3 regions of the Pontibacter sp. 13R65 genome follow, and region 2 is predicted to be linked to each of the others. Evidence: riboswitches for the same ligand, from Rfam matches in the RefSeq annotation. Region 2 holds a riboswitch; each other region holds the start of a gene.
What was found. Region 2 has a riboswitch for cobalamin ahead of ACMA1I_RS20690 (ABC transporter substrate-binding protein). Riboswitches for the same ligand answer to the same signal wherever they lie in the genome.
Positions count from the first base shown of each region.

Region 1 (5,715 bases), on a different contig from region 2:
CGTAGCGCGTTTCAGCCAAATTTGTTGATGCCGACAAATAAGTCTGGTAAAGCACGTCATCGTCTGTAGCGGCAATCGGGGTAGTAACATTCTGTTTATCCAGCTTAATGGAGCCTTTCCGATAGTTAACATCTGCTTCCCAAGCATTGCCTCCAATGGTCATACTGGCATCAGCGGCTCCTTTTATGCGCTTAGCAGCTGTAATGGTAAAACCACCACCATTGGCAATGCCATAAAGTGGTATGCGCAACGGTGAACTGGCATTGTTGTAGTGTACCAGCAGGGCAGCATTTTTTAATCCCCGGGTGGTGGGCTTAAAGCTGACCGACAAGTTGATACTACCCTGTGGAGCAAGTGCTGTAGTGGGGATAGCGGTAACCGAGAATTCGGACCGGTTTGTGCCGGTTATATTTGCCACACTTGTGAGTTGAATAGATGGATCATTGCCACCCGCATAAGTTTTCCCGAGGTTCTTCAGGTTAACACTTATGGTTTTGCTGCTACCAGTTAGCAGAGAACCAAAGGAGACAGCTGAGGGTGTTGCAGCCAACTCAGAGAAATGAGCTGAGCCAGTTTCGGGTTTTAAATTGCTCACATAATAGATATTGTCCTGATAGTCGTAGTTAACGCCTGTGGATGTCAGGTAATCCATGGCCATGATATAAGCATTCGGAACAATGTTGCCGTTAGCATCCCTGGCCTTCCAGATCCGGACACCGATTTTGCCCTGGTAGTTTAAGGATCTGTCGGTGTAGGATTTCTGTATTTTCAGTCCGAAAGCACCTGAGGGTGAAAAGGAACCATCTGCAGGCACTAGATTAGTGTTTCCCTTTCTTGGCAGTAGCGTCTGGCCATCCAGCCCTATATGCGTGAATATACTGTTAACGGCCGTGCTCCCCTTGGCGTGCCACTCAATTTTTTCTGTCTGACTGCAGCACCCGTGGTAAGCTGCCATTTGAATTACGTACACTGGCTTAGATAAGTCTGCCCTTATGAAATAGGGCGAAAGAACCTCATCAGAATTTGGAACCGCTACGGTACCTCGGTTAGAAGAGCCGTCGTTGGCATTAAACCCTACTACTGTTTTTAAGCCGAAGGCATTGATAATCTCCTGGGCATAAGGCTCGTTATTACCTTCTCCCTTATACTGCCACAGGCCATGCAGCTTTACCTCTTTAACAGGATGTAAGGCATCATTGGAGTTGATGGTAAGGGTATTGTTAAGAACTTTAACCCGGCCTCCCAAATCCTTCGCAACAAATTGTATGAGTACCTCTACAGAGGTTCCGGTGCTTAAGCTTCTGGGCAAGGATGGCGTGGAGCCATTGATGGAGATTATTTTCCAGGCAGTGGTATTACTAAGGGTAAGGCTGTTAATAGTAAGTGTTCCGGTGCCTCGGTTGCTGATCTTTAGCCTTAGTTTATCATGATTAGCGTTGTAAGCTGTAAAGGTACCGTCAGGATTTGTTCTTCGCCACGGTATTTGGATACGTGAAGCAGTGAAGCGATCTGGTGCCGGAAATTTATCAAGATTCTCGACTACCATATAAGCGTTGCTTGACGATGTCTGCACCAAAACTGTCTTTGCCAATTTTCTCTTAAAGCTGGAGAAGGCATCTGGCGTGAAGGCTGTGAGGCTGCTCATAGAGGGGGCAGCAGAGTTTAATTTGACACTTAAGCCAGTTATTTTTGATGCCACTACATCCTTCGGTGGCATGACAGCAAATATCAGAAGAAGACTGCTGCCCATGCTTAAAAACACGATAGCCAACTTTGGATTAACAGATCCTAAAATTCTTAAAAAATTCAGATAGCTCTTTTTCATAGCCTTAAATAATGGTCGTTTCTGGGATGCAGAAAGCACTTCAACTGGTAAGGCCTGTAAGAGGCGCGTGGAGAAGGAGGAGCTAATAAAGATATGGAGGCTAAGAATGTATCCTGAAATGGCGTGGACTCTTACAGAATAGTTTTGGGAGTACAAGCCACTCGGATGCGTAACGAGCTTATTATAGTTAAAATAATTATAAATATAATTTAGTTTGCTATACGGAATTCTTCAGGTTAAGAACTTTTAGTTATGATCATTTTAATAATTTATTTAAAATTTTTAGTAAACAGCCTCATTCTGATGCTAAGCATTCTATATTACTGGCTGATAACGTTTGTAACTTGTACTTGCCTAAAATGGAGTCAGAGTTATGTTCGCTTGGCAATGGGTTGCGGCCTTGCCTGTAACATGGACTTAGCTCCACCATTGAGTACGCGGTGACGAAAATACACACATTGCAAATTCTGCTAATACAAAAGGCCTTTCGGGAGTGTTTTTAGCCTTGTGCACCTTATACTCGCTTGTATATACTTACAGCTTCTAACAGTGTATTTGGGTAAGGCTAAAACTCTACTGCCGCAACTGGTTCATGAGGCGATTCAGCTTCTGTTCAAATTGCTGCACGTTAAATTCTGTTTGTAGTTCTTTCATGCATGTAGCGCAGAGGCAGTCGGAGTAGCGGGTGTTTAAGTACTGGCGCTCTGCCTCGGTAAGGCGAACGGTACTGCACTGGCAAAGCAAAATAGAGCCAACCTTACATTCGAATGGCTGCTGGCACCTGGGGCAGGTTTTGTCTTCGTGGTGTGGCATAGGGTATGTAAGTTAAAATAAGTTTTTGCCCCCGGAAGGCTATTTTCATTAGCAGAATTTGAGAAAGGGAAGGCCTGCACCTGTAAAGCGGGTGCAGGCGTTCCTGCTGTTAGGCAATAGCAGCAATTTGTGCCTTTACGGCTGGCTTATGAATGAGCGCCAATTATTTGCGAAGCGCCACTGCTTCCTGGTTTTGCTGCAGCAGCGCCTCTTCGCCCTGCAGAGTTGCCGTCCTTCTCACCCCGCGTCGTAATTGGGAATAATGGACTTTAGTTGGCAACAACTCGTTTTGTTACTTACAGTTGCGGCACAGCCCGTAATTTTCACATGGTTCCTTATTAAGTGTGGTGTTACCCATATACCTGATATCCGGAAGAATAAAGTAAAGAACTTCGAGGTCGAAGATAATGAAAAGTATCAGGTTCTTGCTGCAGGTTCTACAGCCAGGCCACCTGCAGCGTGTTTTTTATGATGGGGCAGGCTTGGAAACAGGACAGTTTGGCCTGAAATACGTAAGTATAAATATTATTGGCCATCAGGCTAAATCAGTTACAATCGGTACAGACTTACAAAATAAGCCTGTTTTGTGCTTTGCACATGCCCTCGCTCCCCAAGATTTTCAACTCTTTTACAAATTGCACAGAGCAAAATTCATTTTTAAAACAAATACAATGGAAAAGACCTTAAAAGAAATGGTGGCAGAAGCCAACCAACAGATAAAAACCTATGAAGTGACAGATGCAATGGCGCTACTCAACCATAAAAATGTTCGGTTTATAGATGTGCGCGATGAGCCGGAACTGGTTAGAGAAGGAAAAGTGCCAGGCGCTACTCATGCTTCGCGCGGTATGCTGGAATTTTACATTGATCCGCATAGCCCTTACCATAAAGACATTTTTGCATCGGATGCGGAACTGGTGTTCTACTGCAAAAGTGGTGGCCGGTCTGCGCTGGCAGCCCAGAAAGCACAGGAGATGGGCGTAAAGCATGTTGCGCATATAGCAGGCGGTTTTAATGCCTGGAAAGAACAAGGAGGCGCTGTAGCAAAGGTTTAAAACTGCTGGGCAAACCTTATGCTGTTGCAGGAGGGGCTAACAACTGCACTAAAGATGTAGAAGGCTGGCCTTTTTAGTGCCTGCCTATAAGCCATCATTTATCGGTTTGGTGCAACTGTGGCAGGAGGTAAAAGCTTAACTATAGCTTCAGTTCAACTAATACTGAAATACAGTAAAAAGCAGGTATATGTAAAGTTTAATAATTTATTATTGCTGACTTGAGCAGAAATGGTTTTAACTTTGAGCTTTAATAGTACCTTGTTAAAAGATTACCTTTTACCTTTTTATGCCTACGACTACCCAATCCAGCAGATTCAGTATGGTCAGTTATGAAGATGTCACCTCATAGGTACGCTCTGTTTATGACAAAATGATGCAGAGTCTGCAAATTTCTTTTGTGTTAAACAGGTTTAAATGCCAGAGCAGCAACGCTACTTTGCTGCGTAATAACTGGGTTAAAGTGCAGTCTATCTTGCTGGTGGGCCAGGTGTTGAACACCATGAAGCAACTGATCATCTGCAATGTATCGAAAGAGAGGGGGCTGCAAGCTGGACGAAGAGTTACTGGAGCCTGCTTTTTAGAGGCGTAGACTTGGGCAATAGCAGACAGCAATGGATAGTCGTCAGGTTTATAGGGTCAGGTATGAGGCATTTTCTAAGTTTTCTAATACACTTATCAGGTCGCGAACTGTCGATGCTGTTGCAGAGGCGCTCCAGGTAAACCTGAAGTACTTATTTAACTTTCATGTATATAGGCTTAGCTTTAACTGGAACGATTATATTGTTCATATAACAGTTAGTGCTGGCGGTGTAGAAGTGCAGCAACAGCAAAGTTACTTGCCGCACGAGCTTCAGTTGCTCCAACAACGAGAACCGATGCACACAACCCAACCGGCTACCCTGGATTTGCCGCAAGCCTATAACTTAGCTGAAGAAGAGCAGGCGGAGCTATGGGCCTGGTGCTTTGAGCGGGAGGAGTGCCAGATTGTTATCTCGTTATTATCGGGTAAGAGTAGGGTGTTTACCAGGCGGGACATTACTTTTGTAAAATTACTGGCCGAAAACCTAGAGTCTAAACTGCTGGAAATATGCCTTTTTCAGATGCTGGATAAGCAGCATGCGCTTATTACGTCTATTAACCAGCACCAGCAGGAAATTATTGAACACAGAACAAAGGAGATAGCCGCTAAAAATGAGAAGCTGATAGAAGTATCGATTATGAATGCACACCACCTGCGCGAACCTCTTAGCCGCATTCTTGGCCTTATAACCTTAGCCGATTATTGTCATACCCCGGAAGAACTCAAGGAGACCATATTGCCTAAATTAAAACGTTCGTCCACTGACCTGGATGAAGCCCTGAAAGCGGTGATATATAAAGCCACCGCAGAATTAACCGAACTAAAGGCCTAAAAGAAACACGATGTTGCAAATGAAGAAGATAATGCTTGTTGATGATGTGGAAATTGCCAATTTTATAACAGCCTCACTTGTTAATCTCCTCTACCCCACTTACCCGGTTTACGAATTTACAAAGCCGGTTGTAGCCTTTTCGGAGCTAAACAATATAAAGCCAGATGTTATTTTTCTGGACCTAAACATGCCCGAGATGAACGGCTGGGAATTTCTGGAAAAGCTTCAATAGGAAGGGTTGCAACACAAGGTGTATATTCTGTCATCTTCCACCAGCGAGCTAGACAGGAAGCGGGCAGACAAATTTTCCAACGTGCAGGAGTACCTGATCAAGCCCATCGAGAGGGAGAAGCTATCGCAAATTTTACAACGGCTTTAGAACCTACTCACCAGTGCCCAATGTGGCGCTAAGGTGATGAAATAGCAAAAAACCTCTGGAAGGCCATTTTTATTAGAATAATTTAGGTGTTAGCCAGGCGAGTTATTATTGTAGGTCTGCGTGGGGTGGTTTCGGATAATTTGCCACTTATAGAATTGTTATTTGCTGAGTACCTGGTGCTTATCGCGATCTTTTATTAACGATGCCGTTACTAGTAGTTAAAATTATTTC
Region 1 is NZ_JBLIQL010000010.1:164,521-170,235, forward strand. It holds gene ACMA1I_RS13825 (malectin domain-containing carbohydrate-binding protein) at 1-1,546, opposite strand, end outside; gene ACMA1I_RS13830 (hypothetical protein) at 1,554-1,814, shown strand; gene ACMA1I_RS13835 (cysteine-rich CWC family protein) at 2,399-2,638, opposite strand; cobalamin riboswitch at 2,810-3,019, opposite strand; gene ACMA1I_RS13840 (rhodanese-like domain-containing protein) at 3,310-3,693, shown strand; gene ACMA1I_RS13845 (hypothetical protein) at 4,064-4,282, shown strand; gene ACMA1I_RS13850 (hypothetical protein) at 4,305-5,105, shown strand; gene ACMA1I_RS13855 (two-component system response regulator) at 5,125-5,337, shown strand.
Region 1: it holds a riboswitch for cobalamin, as region 2 does, so the genes downstream of both, ACMA1I_RS13835 (cysteine-rich CWC family protein) here and ACMA1I_RS20690 (ABC transporter substrate-binding protein) in region 2, are expected to answer to the same signal.

Region 2 (5,715 bases):
CAGGATCAATGGCTTTTAGGGAAGCTGTATAAACAGGTAGCACGTTCAGGCCTTTATCTTCCAAAGCCCTGACCAGTGAATCTATAAAAGTTGTATTGCCACTAATCCAGTGGGCACGGTATAAAGTGAGCCCTACTGTAGGATATGCTAGGTTTTGCCTTTTCACCCAATCCAGCATGCTGGCATTTTCAGGAAGATCAGGATGATAAATGCCGTGGTCAGGTAACATAACGGGCGCTTCGTATCCAAAGCCTGTCATGAGCAGGTGGTCAGACAGAAAGTGTAGTAGCGAAACTAGATTAATATGGCCGCTTGCCTCCAGGTACGCCTGGGCTTCATGCAGAACCGCGGGCGATACCGTGGAAACGGCAGCAAACTCGGGGTTAAGTTCGCCGGTGCCACTCAGCACAATTAAATGCTGCCCCTGGTTTTTAGCGCGGCGCACCAATTCACCAAAACCAGGAATACTGCTTGGGCGGCCTAGTATGCGCAGGATGGTGATTTGGGCAGCTGCAATCTCCCGGTCCAGTAACTGCGCCATGTGCGCCTCACTTTTTACAGCCAATAGGTTTATACCCATTGTTTTTGGGAAATCTTCAGGCAATACCTGCAGGGAGCGGTGCAGCGTCAGTAAATCGGTATCGGCGTGTGTGAGGAAGACGATGCCTCCATCTGGTTCAGGTACTTTATCGGAAGAAGCAGGAATCTCAGCGCCTTTCCAGGTGTAAAACTGGAAAACATATTCATTAAGCTCTGCGGGTGGAACCAGAAAACCATCCGCCGCAACCATGCTTTCAATATAATCGAAAATGGCTTTCACCTGCCATTCGTTATTAATAGAATGAAACCATACAGAGTGTCCGTCAAAGAGTAAGGTCACTACGTTGGCTAGCGTACAGGGCCCGAGGCATCCGCCTTTCGTCATGTGCACTATATTCCGCAGCTTGCGCTGCAGCCACTCGCTTTTATACAAGTCAACCGGAACAGGTGCATAGCCCCTATCCACCCTGCCACAGCAGCAAGCATTATAGCAGTAAGACAAATGCCCCCGGCGCTGCACGAGGTTAATGGCTTTCCCATCGGATCGTATCACCCGCTGACGCTTAAATTCTCTCATGTGGCTTCTATTTTGTTCTCCTTGATAAAAAATGAAGACCAGGCCTAGTAGAAGGTTATTCCTGATAGTATTGCCGGATCAAGTAAACTAGCCTTGACAGACTGCTTTCACCGCTATAAACAAACTTTATAGCAGCCCAAACACCTGTTCCAACACCGGATAAAGCCCTATGGCGATGGAGAAAAGTCCGGCTGCAGCCATCAAGTATTTAAAGAAGAACCTGCTCCGCTTGAACATATGGGAAAAGGACAGCGTGAGGAGGTAACCGTAAAGGGTCATGGTCAGCAAAATGCCCACAGACTGATAGATGATAATCCAAAGCGCAGCGTAGCCATCATCTGCGGCCATGGTTAAAGCTACCGTGCACGCACCTCCCGTACCTGCCACACCATGCAACATGCCTATGCCCAGAGAGCGGGGCACAACAGCAGCTTTCTTCTCCGCTTTTACAAGGGGAACCACCACTGGATTATCTTTTCTGAAGACTAAGCGCATCGTACTGATGCCAATCCAGACCATCATAGGCCCAACCACCCATTCTGCCACTGTACTAATACTGGCAGGCAGGGAAGATTTTAGCAGTAGTACACATATACTTAGCAGAATCAGGGTAAATGAATGCCCCAGCGCCCATTGGCTGGATTTCCAGATGACGTTGCGCAGCTTAGCATTGCTGTCTTTTTCAGAACTGAGTACAGACACGGCTGCCATATGGTCGGCCTCAAAAGAGTGCTGTACGCCCAGTACAAAAGACTCAATAAGTAGAGGGGATGGCATCAGTTACATGCAGGTTTAGATGAAGTAACTTCTGCCGGGTCCATGCCATCATCTCCTTCATTAAACAGGATATTTTCCAGCAACTGCCCCTGCATTACATGGCTGGTGACAATTCTTTCCGCCCGGCTTACGGTCATCTCCCTGTACCAAACACCATCGGGGTGTACAAGCATTGTTGGGCCACTTTCACACTGGCCTGTGCACAAAGTTTTGATAGTATGTACCTCCGCTTCTAAGGCGTTTTCTTTAATAGAGGCTCTTAGGGCTACGATATTTTCCTCGCCTCCTTTTTTGTTGCAGGTAAACCCGCTACACATAAAAATGATTTTGTTTACTTTGGTCAGGTCCTTACCCACGGCTTTATCGTTGTTTATAGAAAACATAACCTGCCTGTACACAAACAGATAGCATAAGCTTCTGTTGGTGCAGCAGCAGGATTGATTACAATAAAATAGTTAAAGGAATACAGGTTTAACTATCCCAAGCCTTTTACCCGAAAGCATTGGAAATTGCTTGTACTGGCAGGTCTTCTGACTTACTCTGATTTGTCGGGCCTTCCCATCCGGTACATGGATAGTGGCAAGAGGATTGACAAAACGCTACTCGAGCTTACAGCAGCGGGAACTGTTCCGGACTCTCACCGGATTCCCTATTAATTCCCTCCCGGGAAACCAATACAAGGCAAAAGTAGACAATTATTTGAGATACCACCAAATATAAGCAGTATGGCCTGGCAGAATGTGTAAAGAAATGGCAGGCTCAAAAGGCCTGTTGATGCAATTTCATTCTGGAGAGGCTTTAACATTTGCAGTAGCTTTTACTTCGTCTAGCTTTAAATTCATAAATCTTTATACCTTTGCCTGTACATAGGTAGCTGGACCCGTACTTCAAAAAAAGTACGGGTCTGCTTGAAAAGGGAATACCGGTGAGAATCTGGAACAGTCTCCGCTGCTGTAACCTCATGATAATAAGCTGACAATATAATGCCACTGTTCTGTATAGAATGGGAAGGCTGTCAGCTTTGGGGAAGTCAGAAGACCTGCCTTTGTAGATACCACTCACAGCTTTCGGAAGAAAGGCTAAGAGCTATGATAAAAAAAAGCAGGAAACCCGCGAAGGCCTGCAGGAAAGGGATTTTCCTGTTCGCCTACCCCCATTCTTTTGTTTGTAACTGCCTCATCGGTCTGTTGCTGTTGGCCAGCTCCTGTGAGCAAACTCCCAAAGAAGTCTCCCAAAACACTACTGCTACGCCACAAAACCTTTTCCCGGAAAAGGCTGAGGTAAAGCACGCCAATGGATTTACTCTATCATACCACGGCAACTACAAAGTGGTGCATATTCTGAATCACTTCGAAAATAAATCTGATACATTACAATACATCCTGGTTCAAAGAGGCACCCCTCCTCCCCCACATTATCCTGATGCCCAGTTAATAGAGATTCCGGTACGCCATTTAGTTGGTATGTCGTCTATGCATGTGGGGCTTATAGATTTTGCGGAGTCTGCCGATGTACTGGTGGGGCTTGGAAATCTGAAGTATGTTTCTTCATCTCACGTGATACAAAACATAGCCGCCGGTAAAGTGAAAGAAGTAGGCCGAGGCAGCGAGATGAACGATGAGTTACTTATTGCCATGCAGCCCGACCTCGTGATGGCAGTAGGAAGCCCCGACGCCACCTTTAGCCGTTATCAAACCTTGATTGGTGCAGGTATTCCGGTGCTACTGAACACCGAATGGCTCGAAACCACCCCTTTGGGCCGTGCAGAATGGGTGAAGCTGATGGCCGCACTCTTAAACAAGGAAGAACTTGTAAATGAAAAATTCGCTTACGTAGAGAAGGAGTATCTCCGTTTGGCCGCGCTAACTAAGAGCACTACGGATAAACCAAGCATCATCACCGGAATGCCGTACAAGGACATCTGGGCGGTGCCCGACGGAGACAGCTATATGGCCCACTTTCTTAAAGATGCCGCTACGACTTATCACTGGTCTCATGTAGCGGAAAAAGGAAGCCTTCAACTGGACTTTGAAGCCGTTGCGCCAGTAGCTTTACAGGCTGATTTCTGGCTGAATGTGGGCTATGTGTATAGTAAGAAAGACATCGCCGCAAAAGATGTGCGTTATAAAGACTTCAGGCCTTTTGAGCGGGGCACCATCTACAATAATAACAAACGGGTAAACAACAGAGGCGCCAACGATTACTGGGAGTCCGGGGCTGTAAGCCCGCACCTTATACTTGCAGACATCATCAGGATACTGCACCCTGAATTACTGCCGGAACACGAACTTGTGTACTACAAGCAGCTTTTGTAATGGCAGGAAAATTATATCCTGTTCCAGAGCCTTCGGTAGTACACCCGGAGAGCCAGGTAAGCCATATAGCAATTTACGGGCTCCTTTTGCTGGTAGTCCTTTGCTTTATCCTGGATGTAGCGCTAGGCTCTGTTTCTATTCCACTCAGCGAGGTGGTTTCTATTCTCTCAGGGCAGGGATCTGATAATGCGGCATGGGTCTATATCATAGAAAAAATCAGGCTGCCCAAGGCGCTGACTGCCGTTATGGTAGGTTGTGGCCTTTCGGTAAGCGGTCTCCAGATGCAGACCCTTTTCCGTAATCCGCTGGCCGGCCCGTCCGTGCTGGGCATCACCTCCGGGGCCAGCCTGGGCGTAGCATTGGTCATGCTCTCTGCCGGAAGCATTACCAGTCTGTATACCATCAAAGAGCTTGGTATATCCGGCAGCTGGCTCATTGTGCTTGCTTCTACACTGGGGGCAGCTTTTATCCTGCTCCTTATTGTGGCCATCTCTGCCAGACTAAAAGACAATATCATCATGCTGATTGTGGGTGTCATGATTGCCAACATCACTATTTCTATTATCAGCATCTGGCAGTACTTCAGTGCGCCGGAGCAGATAAAAGAGTACCTGATGTGGACGTTCGGATCATTGGGAGGAGTGACGGAAACGCACCTGTATGTGCTGGCAAGTGTTGTTGCCTTCGGTTTGCTTCTCTCTTTTTCCTCCTCTAAGCTCCTCGATGCCCTGCTGCTGGGAGAGAACTACGCCAGAAGCATGGGTCTGACTGTTAACCGGGCACGCCTGCTCATCATTACGAGCACCAGTATCCTGGCTGGCGGCATAACCGCTTTCTGTGGTCCGATTGGCTTTATAGGTATTGCTGTGCCGCACCTGGCCCGCTCCCTTTTTCATGTATCAAACCACCGGGCGCTTATTCCCTACTGCTGCCTCACAGGCACAGTGTTCATGCTCCTTTGTGACATTATCGCGCAGCTACCCGGCAGTCAGACCGTGCTTCCTATTAACGTAATCACAGCACTGATTGGCTCTCCTGTCGTTATCTGGATTATCATCAGCCGAAACAATTTAAGAGCTTCTTTCTGATGGACCAGACCCAACAGCCCATTTTACAAGCCCTCGATTTGACCATCGGATACAAAAAAGGGGCAAAACGCGAGATGAAGGTAGCGGGTCCGCTTCAACTAACGGTGTATCCAGGCCAGCTGATATGCCTGCTAGGACCTAACGGAGCAGGTAAATCAACTTTAATACGCACGCTGGCTGGCCTCCAGCCTATGCTGCATGGTACTGTAGAGATAACTGGAGAAAGTATACACCAGCTGAAGCCGGCAGAGATGGCCCGGAAACTGAGCATGGTGCTGACAGAAAAAGTCAGAACTGGGAACCTGAATGTTTATTCCCTCGTGGCCCTGGGTCGCTATCCCTATACAGGCTGGCTCGGCACTTTAAGTACTGCAGATAAAAAGGTTATCCACTGGGCCATTGAGGCTACTAAAACAGC
Region 2 is NZ_JBLIQL010000026.1:36,327-42,041, reverse strand. It holds gene cobN (cobaltochelatase subunit CobN) at 1-1,117, opposite strand, end outside; gene ACMA1I_RS20700 (hypothetical protein) at 1,244-1,894, opposite strand; gene ACMA1I_RS20695 ((2Fe-2S) ferredoxin domain-containing protein) at 1,894-2,277, opposite strand; cobalamin riboswitch at 2,397-2,585, opposite strand; cobalamin riboswitch at 2,746-2,956, shown strand; gene ACMA1I_RS20690 (ABC transporter substrate-binding protein) at 2,983-4,209, shown strand; gene ACMA1I_RS20685 (iron ABC transporter permease) at 4,209-5,297, shown strand; gene ACMA1I_RS20680 (ABC transporter ATP-binding protein) at 5,297-5,715, shown strand, end outside.

Region 3 (5,715 bases), on a different contig from region 2:
TCAGAAACCCAAAGCGCTCCTGTTTCAGGATGGAAGTCGATACCCTGCACGTTGCGGTGGCCATAGGAATAAATTTCAGGCCTGGAACCTGTTTGCGGATTACCGGCAGCAGGTTTGCCCTCTTTGGTAATGCGGATTATTTTACCTAATCCTGAATTAAGGTCCTGTGCCTGCGGACGTGTTTCTTTATCGGAACGTTCGCCGGTAGTCAGGTAAAGATTACCTTCTTTATCGAATATAACACGACCTCCAAAGTGCTTATCGCCATCGTAAACTGGTGTGGCGCGGTAAATGACTGATGCTTTTTCTATGCGTTTATCGTCGGCGGAGAGCATTCCTTTTGCCACCGATGTTAAGTTCCCGTTTTCTCTTTTCTCTGTAAAAGCCCAGTATATGGTTCTATTAGAGGCAAACTCTGGGTCGAGGGTCAGCCCTAGCAACCCACCCTGGCCTCTTGCGTCCACTTCTGGTATGCCCGTTATTTTCTCGCTTACCTGCCCATCCTGCGACACAAGGCGCATAGTTCCTTCTTTTTCTGTAATAAGGAAACGACCGTCAGGTAGAGTAGTAATGCCCCAAGGTTTTTTTAGCTGGTCGGTCAGCACCCGAACTTCATAGGCCGTATTTGTTTTAACGCCTGGTGCACGGGTTTGGCCCGGAAACGCCGGCTCATAACCAGCATCCTGCTCTCTGGTCTCTACAGGTTGGCCCGGTGCCTCGTTCCCGATGGCTTCTTGTTTACTTGCGTCGTTTGTGCCGCTATTGCAGGCATTTAATATAAGAAGTGATGCTGCTAAAACAGGTGCAATTTTTACCATGCTTTTTTTCTTTTTTAGTGGATAATAAATAGGTGAACGCGCAACCATGCCCAATGGTTAAGCACAATTTGGCCACTTGCTATCTTGTTGTGCCTAAAATACTTCCATGCAAGGCACTGATTTCGCGTCTTACTTTTCAACTGGTTTAACAGAATAACAAGTTAGTTTGTTTACCCTTCCTATGATTAACTTTGGTGCGGTAATTCTGATTCTCCAATAGATATTTAATCCAATAAAATGGGAATTACTTTTTACGGCTCACCCATTTGTTTTCTTTTAGCCAGAAGCGCCAGGGCAGTAGGGCATCGTCTCCGGCATAATCTATGCCTATGCGCGGGCCAATGGATATCTTCTCTGGAGGTACCTGCTCTCCTCTATCTTCAACCCAAATAATATCGCCTGTCAGGTTAGTGCCGTAGTGTTTTTTGCTGATGCCGAGGGCAATGCTCATCACGCCAGGCCCAGCGGTCAGATTTGGTTTAACAACAGGCATATTTCGGCGGAGTTGCATTTCCTCCAACCCATGTGTGGGTTCTATGGCACGTATGAGCACGGCATCGGCTTTGCCTTCTACATTCGTAATGATATTAAACAGATGGTAGATGCCATACACCAGGTACACATAAGCCACACCGCCCTGCTGGTACATAATTTCGGTGCGCTGCGTTCTTCGGTTAAGGTGAGCATGGCAGGCGCGGTCGTTTTCTCCTGAATAAGCTTCTGTCTCTACAATTCTGCCTCCTGTAAGCATGCCGCCTATGTTCGTGAAGAGGTATTTGCCAAGCAGATCCTGCGCCACTTGCACCACGTTGGGGCGGGTATAAAAAGAAAGAGGAAGCTTTTCTCCGGTTATCATTTGAACTGTTTTTGTTTTAGCTCCTGTATACTGCACTTAGCCACTTGTGTTTGATATAGCTTCGCCAAATTAAAAAATTTGAAATGACGGAAAAACGATGATCAGGATGTTATAGTAGTTTGGTTCAGAAACAAGTCCTCTTCTCTCATACACTGATTCACTCCATCAGAATCCCGCAAACCAACTATCAACAAGGCAGCAATTATTAGAATAAAAATATCCTTCAGAAGAGTTTGGGAGTTTTTGAGTCAGGGGTCCATGATTTGATTGAGGAACATTGTTGTCTCACTCATCCAAAGCTCCCCCCCTCCCAAACAACCATGAAGCCATTTAATAATTAGAAATCATCAAAAACTAACAGCTCAACAATTAGCAATCAACAACCGACTCAATTCTTCTAATAAAAACAGCCTTCCAGAGGTATTTAATGCCTGCTGAGGCACAAGGCTATGCCTCGCATCAATTTTAATTTCAGTTTAAATCAGAACAGTTTCCTACCTTTGCACCCAGATTGGTGGCTTGTACTACTACCTGCCGTAGCACGAGCCTTAAAAGGGAAGCAGGTGGAATACCTGCGCTGTTCCCGCAACTGTAATCTTCGACAAAGGGTTAGTTCACAACCACAGCCACTGTCCTGCAACCAGGATGGGAAGGCGAACTAACTGAAGAGAGCCAGGAGACCTGCCAGTTCGATTAGAATAGTCGTATGCTTTCGGGAAAAAAGCGGCACGGCCAGCGCCTTCACCTGCGTTAGCTACTCCTGCCACTGTACCCCCTTTTGCATGCTTCGGGATTTAAGCGGATGTATAGTGGAACAATTTACCATTCGTGGTGTACTTTTTTTGATGGTTTTCTGTTGTCTTGCCGTAATAGCAAGGGCGCAGCAGGATACCTCTATCTACCAGCTAAAAGCGGTGGAGGTGTTTGGCAAACCAGCCGAGGTTTTTGCGGCCGGTAGTCGGGTAAGTACTCTAGACAGCAGCTACCTGCGCACTTATGCCTCCGGCACTCTTGCCGAAGCCTTACAGACCCGCACTCCCCTGTACCTCAAAACATATGGAGCCAGCGGCATCTCCAGTGTCTCTTTCAGGGGCACTTCTGCTTCGCACACCGCTGTACTCTGGAACGGGCTTAATATTGCCATGCCCTCTTTGGGCCAGAACGATTTTGCCACGCTGCCCTTAAGCGGAATCGGGAGTGTGGCAGTGCAACATGGAGCAGCAGGAGCCCATTACGGTAACGGTGCCATTGGGGGCGCAGTGCTGCTTCAATCTCCGGAACAAGCAGGAAAAGGAATTGGGGCGGAGTTGCAACAGGAAGTTGGCAGCTTTGGGCGCTATTTCAGCAACGCCGCCGTGCGCTACAGCAGCAACAAGTTAACTGTGGGAGCCAGCGGCTATTGGCAGGAGGCGCAGAACAACTTCACTTACCACGACCTTGGCCGCTTTGGAGCACCAGAAACACGCCAGGAGCATGCACGGGTGCAACAGAAAGGGCTAACACAGGACCTAAAGTGGAAGCTGGCACCCAGAAGTTACCTTGCCTTCCGGAGCTGGTACACCTACACCCACCGGCAACTGCAACCCGCCATGGGAGCAGCCGCCAACAAAGCAGAGCAACTCGATAAGAACCTGCGCCTGATGGCCGAGTTCGGGTATACCAGCCGCATTGGCGAAACAACGGTAAAAGCAGCCTATTTTTCTGATTTCCTGCACTACACAGATGTTAGCAACAATTCTGTAACCGACATTAACACCTATCAGCTGCAAGCGGAGCAAACCTATACCTATGGCCAGAGCTGGAGCCTGCGGGGCGGCCTAAGCCTGCAACATTTTGCAGCCGATGTGCAAGGCTACGGTGGCCAGGTTTCAGAAGACCGTGCTGCTGCCTTTCTGCTCTTCCGCTACGACCCCACCCCACGGCTGGCCCTGAGCCTGAACCTGCGCCAAGCGTTTATAAAAGGCTACAACCCGGTACCTACTCCTACTCTGGGAGCCAACTGGCAGTTCATGAACTTAGGAGAACACCAGTTTTACTTAAAAGGAAATGTATCGGGCAGTTATCGGGTACCAACTCTGAACGAACGTTTCTGGAGACCAGGCGGCAACCCGCTGCTGAAGCCGGAGGAAGGCTGGCAAGCCGAAAGTGGTCTGCGCCACACCTACAGCAAAGGCAATTTTACGCTGGAGTCGGAAGCTACTGGTTTTTATATGCTCGTAGATAATTGGGTGCTTTGGGCAGAATCTGGGTTTGGGTACTGGACACCGCTGAACCTGCATAAGGTACGTTCGCAGGGCCTGGAGTTGAGCAGCAGAGCCACTACCGTGGTAGGTGAATTCCGGCCAGGCCTCTCGTTTGGCTACGCCCTTACCTCCACCCAGCAAATAAAGTCTTATGAGGGCTCCGCCGCTGAGCTAAACAGGCAACTGCCCTACGTGCCGCTGCACAAGGTTACCTTTTCCACCGATGCCGCCTGGCGCTTGTGGACCTTTACCGGCAACCTGCTCTATAATAGCGAGCGCTTTACAAATAACAACAACTCCAGCAGCATGCCTGGCTTTGCCTTGCTGGGGCTGGCACTGGGTCGGCAGTTTAATCTTGGCCCTGGCAGCCTCCACTGCACCCTGCGCGCCGACAATGTAACCAACACTGAGTATCAGACCATGGTCAACAGAGCCATGCCGCCGCGTGCCTACACCCTCAACCTTCGCTTTATAATCCCATAACTAAACTATACTAAACCTTAAACAATGAAAAGATTTACTTCTTTCCGCAGCATTTTTATGACTACTGCACTGGCAGCTGGCACGCTTGCCCTGAGCAGTTGCGAAGATAAAGCCTCCAGGCCAAAAGGCACCTATGCTGAGAATGCTGTCCTTATTTCTAACGAAGGTGCTTTTACGGCTTCCAACGCCTCTGTAAGCTACTATAACCGCAACAATGGCACCGTTGAGAACAACATTTTCAGCAAAGAGAATGATCGACAGGTACTGGGAGATGTACTACAAAGCATTGCTGTTTACAATGACCGCGCTTACATGGTGATGAACAATAGCCAAAAAGTAGTGGTGGCCAATGCCAACACCTTCAAGGCCGAAGGAGAAATAAGTGGGCTGGAGATGCCCCGCTATTTTGCTGCCCTTGACAACCAAAAAGCCTATGTTACCGAATGGGTAAGCTTCGATAATAATGGCAGAGTGGCTGTTATAGACCTAAATACCTTAACTGTAACCAAAACTATTGAAGTAGGTGTAAACCCGGAACAATTGATAATAGCTGGAGGCAAAGTATATGTAGGTCATGCTAATGGTGATTTTATAAGTGTAATAAACACTTCTTCCGATGCAGTTGAAACCACCATTCCTGTTACACACGGACCAAGCTACCTAGTTGTTGACCGAGATAATAATCTTTGGGCGCTTAGCTCTGGTATGAAAGACTGGAGAGTAGACAAGTCACAGCATACAGCCGGAGCACTTGCCAAAATCAACTTAAGTAGTAACACAGTTACCAACACCCTTACTTTTGCCAGCAACACGGCTTCTTCTGGCAGATTGGCCATCAACAGTTCCAAGGACAAGCTTTTATACAGCTACAACGGCAAAATCCATCAACAGGATATAAGCACTAACACCTTAAATTCAACCCCTCTCATTAACAGAAGCTCTAATAGTATAGGCGTAGACCCTGCCAGCAATTACATCTACATTGGCACAGCACCAAACTATAGTTCCGATGATTGGGTAGTTCGCTATAACACTACTGGCGCTGTAGTAGATTCTTTCCGCGTAGGCATTGCCCCCAACGGCTTCGTTTTCAGATAGGATTATAAATCTTTGAGTGGTTTTTGAAGGCGTGAATGATTTTTAACTCTTAACAAAGTAAAGGTCTAGCGTCTAAAATCAAAAATAGCCTCCGGAAGGCACTTTTTATTAGAAGAATTAGGGTGTTGCGTGTTATTGCTTATTAGCTTTTGCTTACCAATTAGATTAGTAGAGACGATGGCCAAAGACGAGGCCCCGTGGCCTTGAGCGCCCAGAG
Region 3 is NZ_JBLIQL010000001.1:346,797-352,511, reverse strand. It holds gene ACMA1I_RS01500 (PQQ-dependent sugar dehydrogenase) at 1-818, opposite strand, end outside; gene ACMA1I_RS01495 (DNA-3-methyladenine glycosylase) at 1,063-1,674, opposite strand; cobalamin riboswitch at 2,170-2,378, shown strand; gene ACMA1I_RS01490 (TonB-dependent receptor) at 2,484-4,400, shown strand; gene ACMA1I_RS01485 (DUF5074 domain-containing protein) at 4,425-5,498, shown strand.
Region 3: it holds a riboswitch for cobalamin, as region 2 does, so the genes downstream of both, ACMA1I_RS01490 (TonB-dependent receptor) here and ACMA1I_RS20690 (ABC transporter substrate-binding protein) in region 2, are expected to answer to the same signal.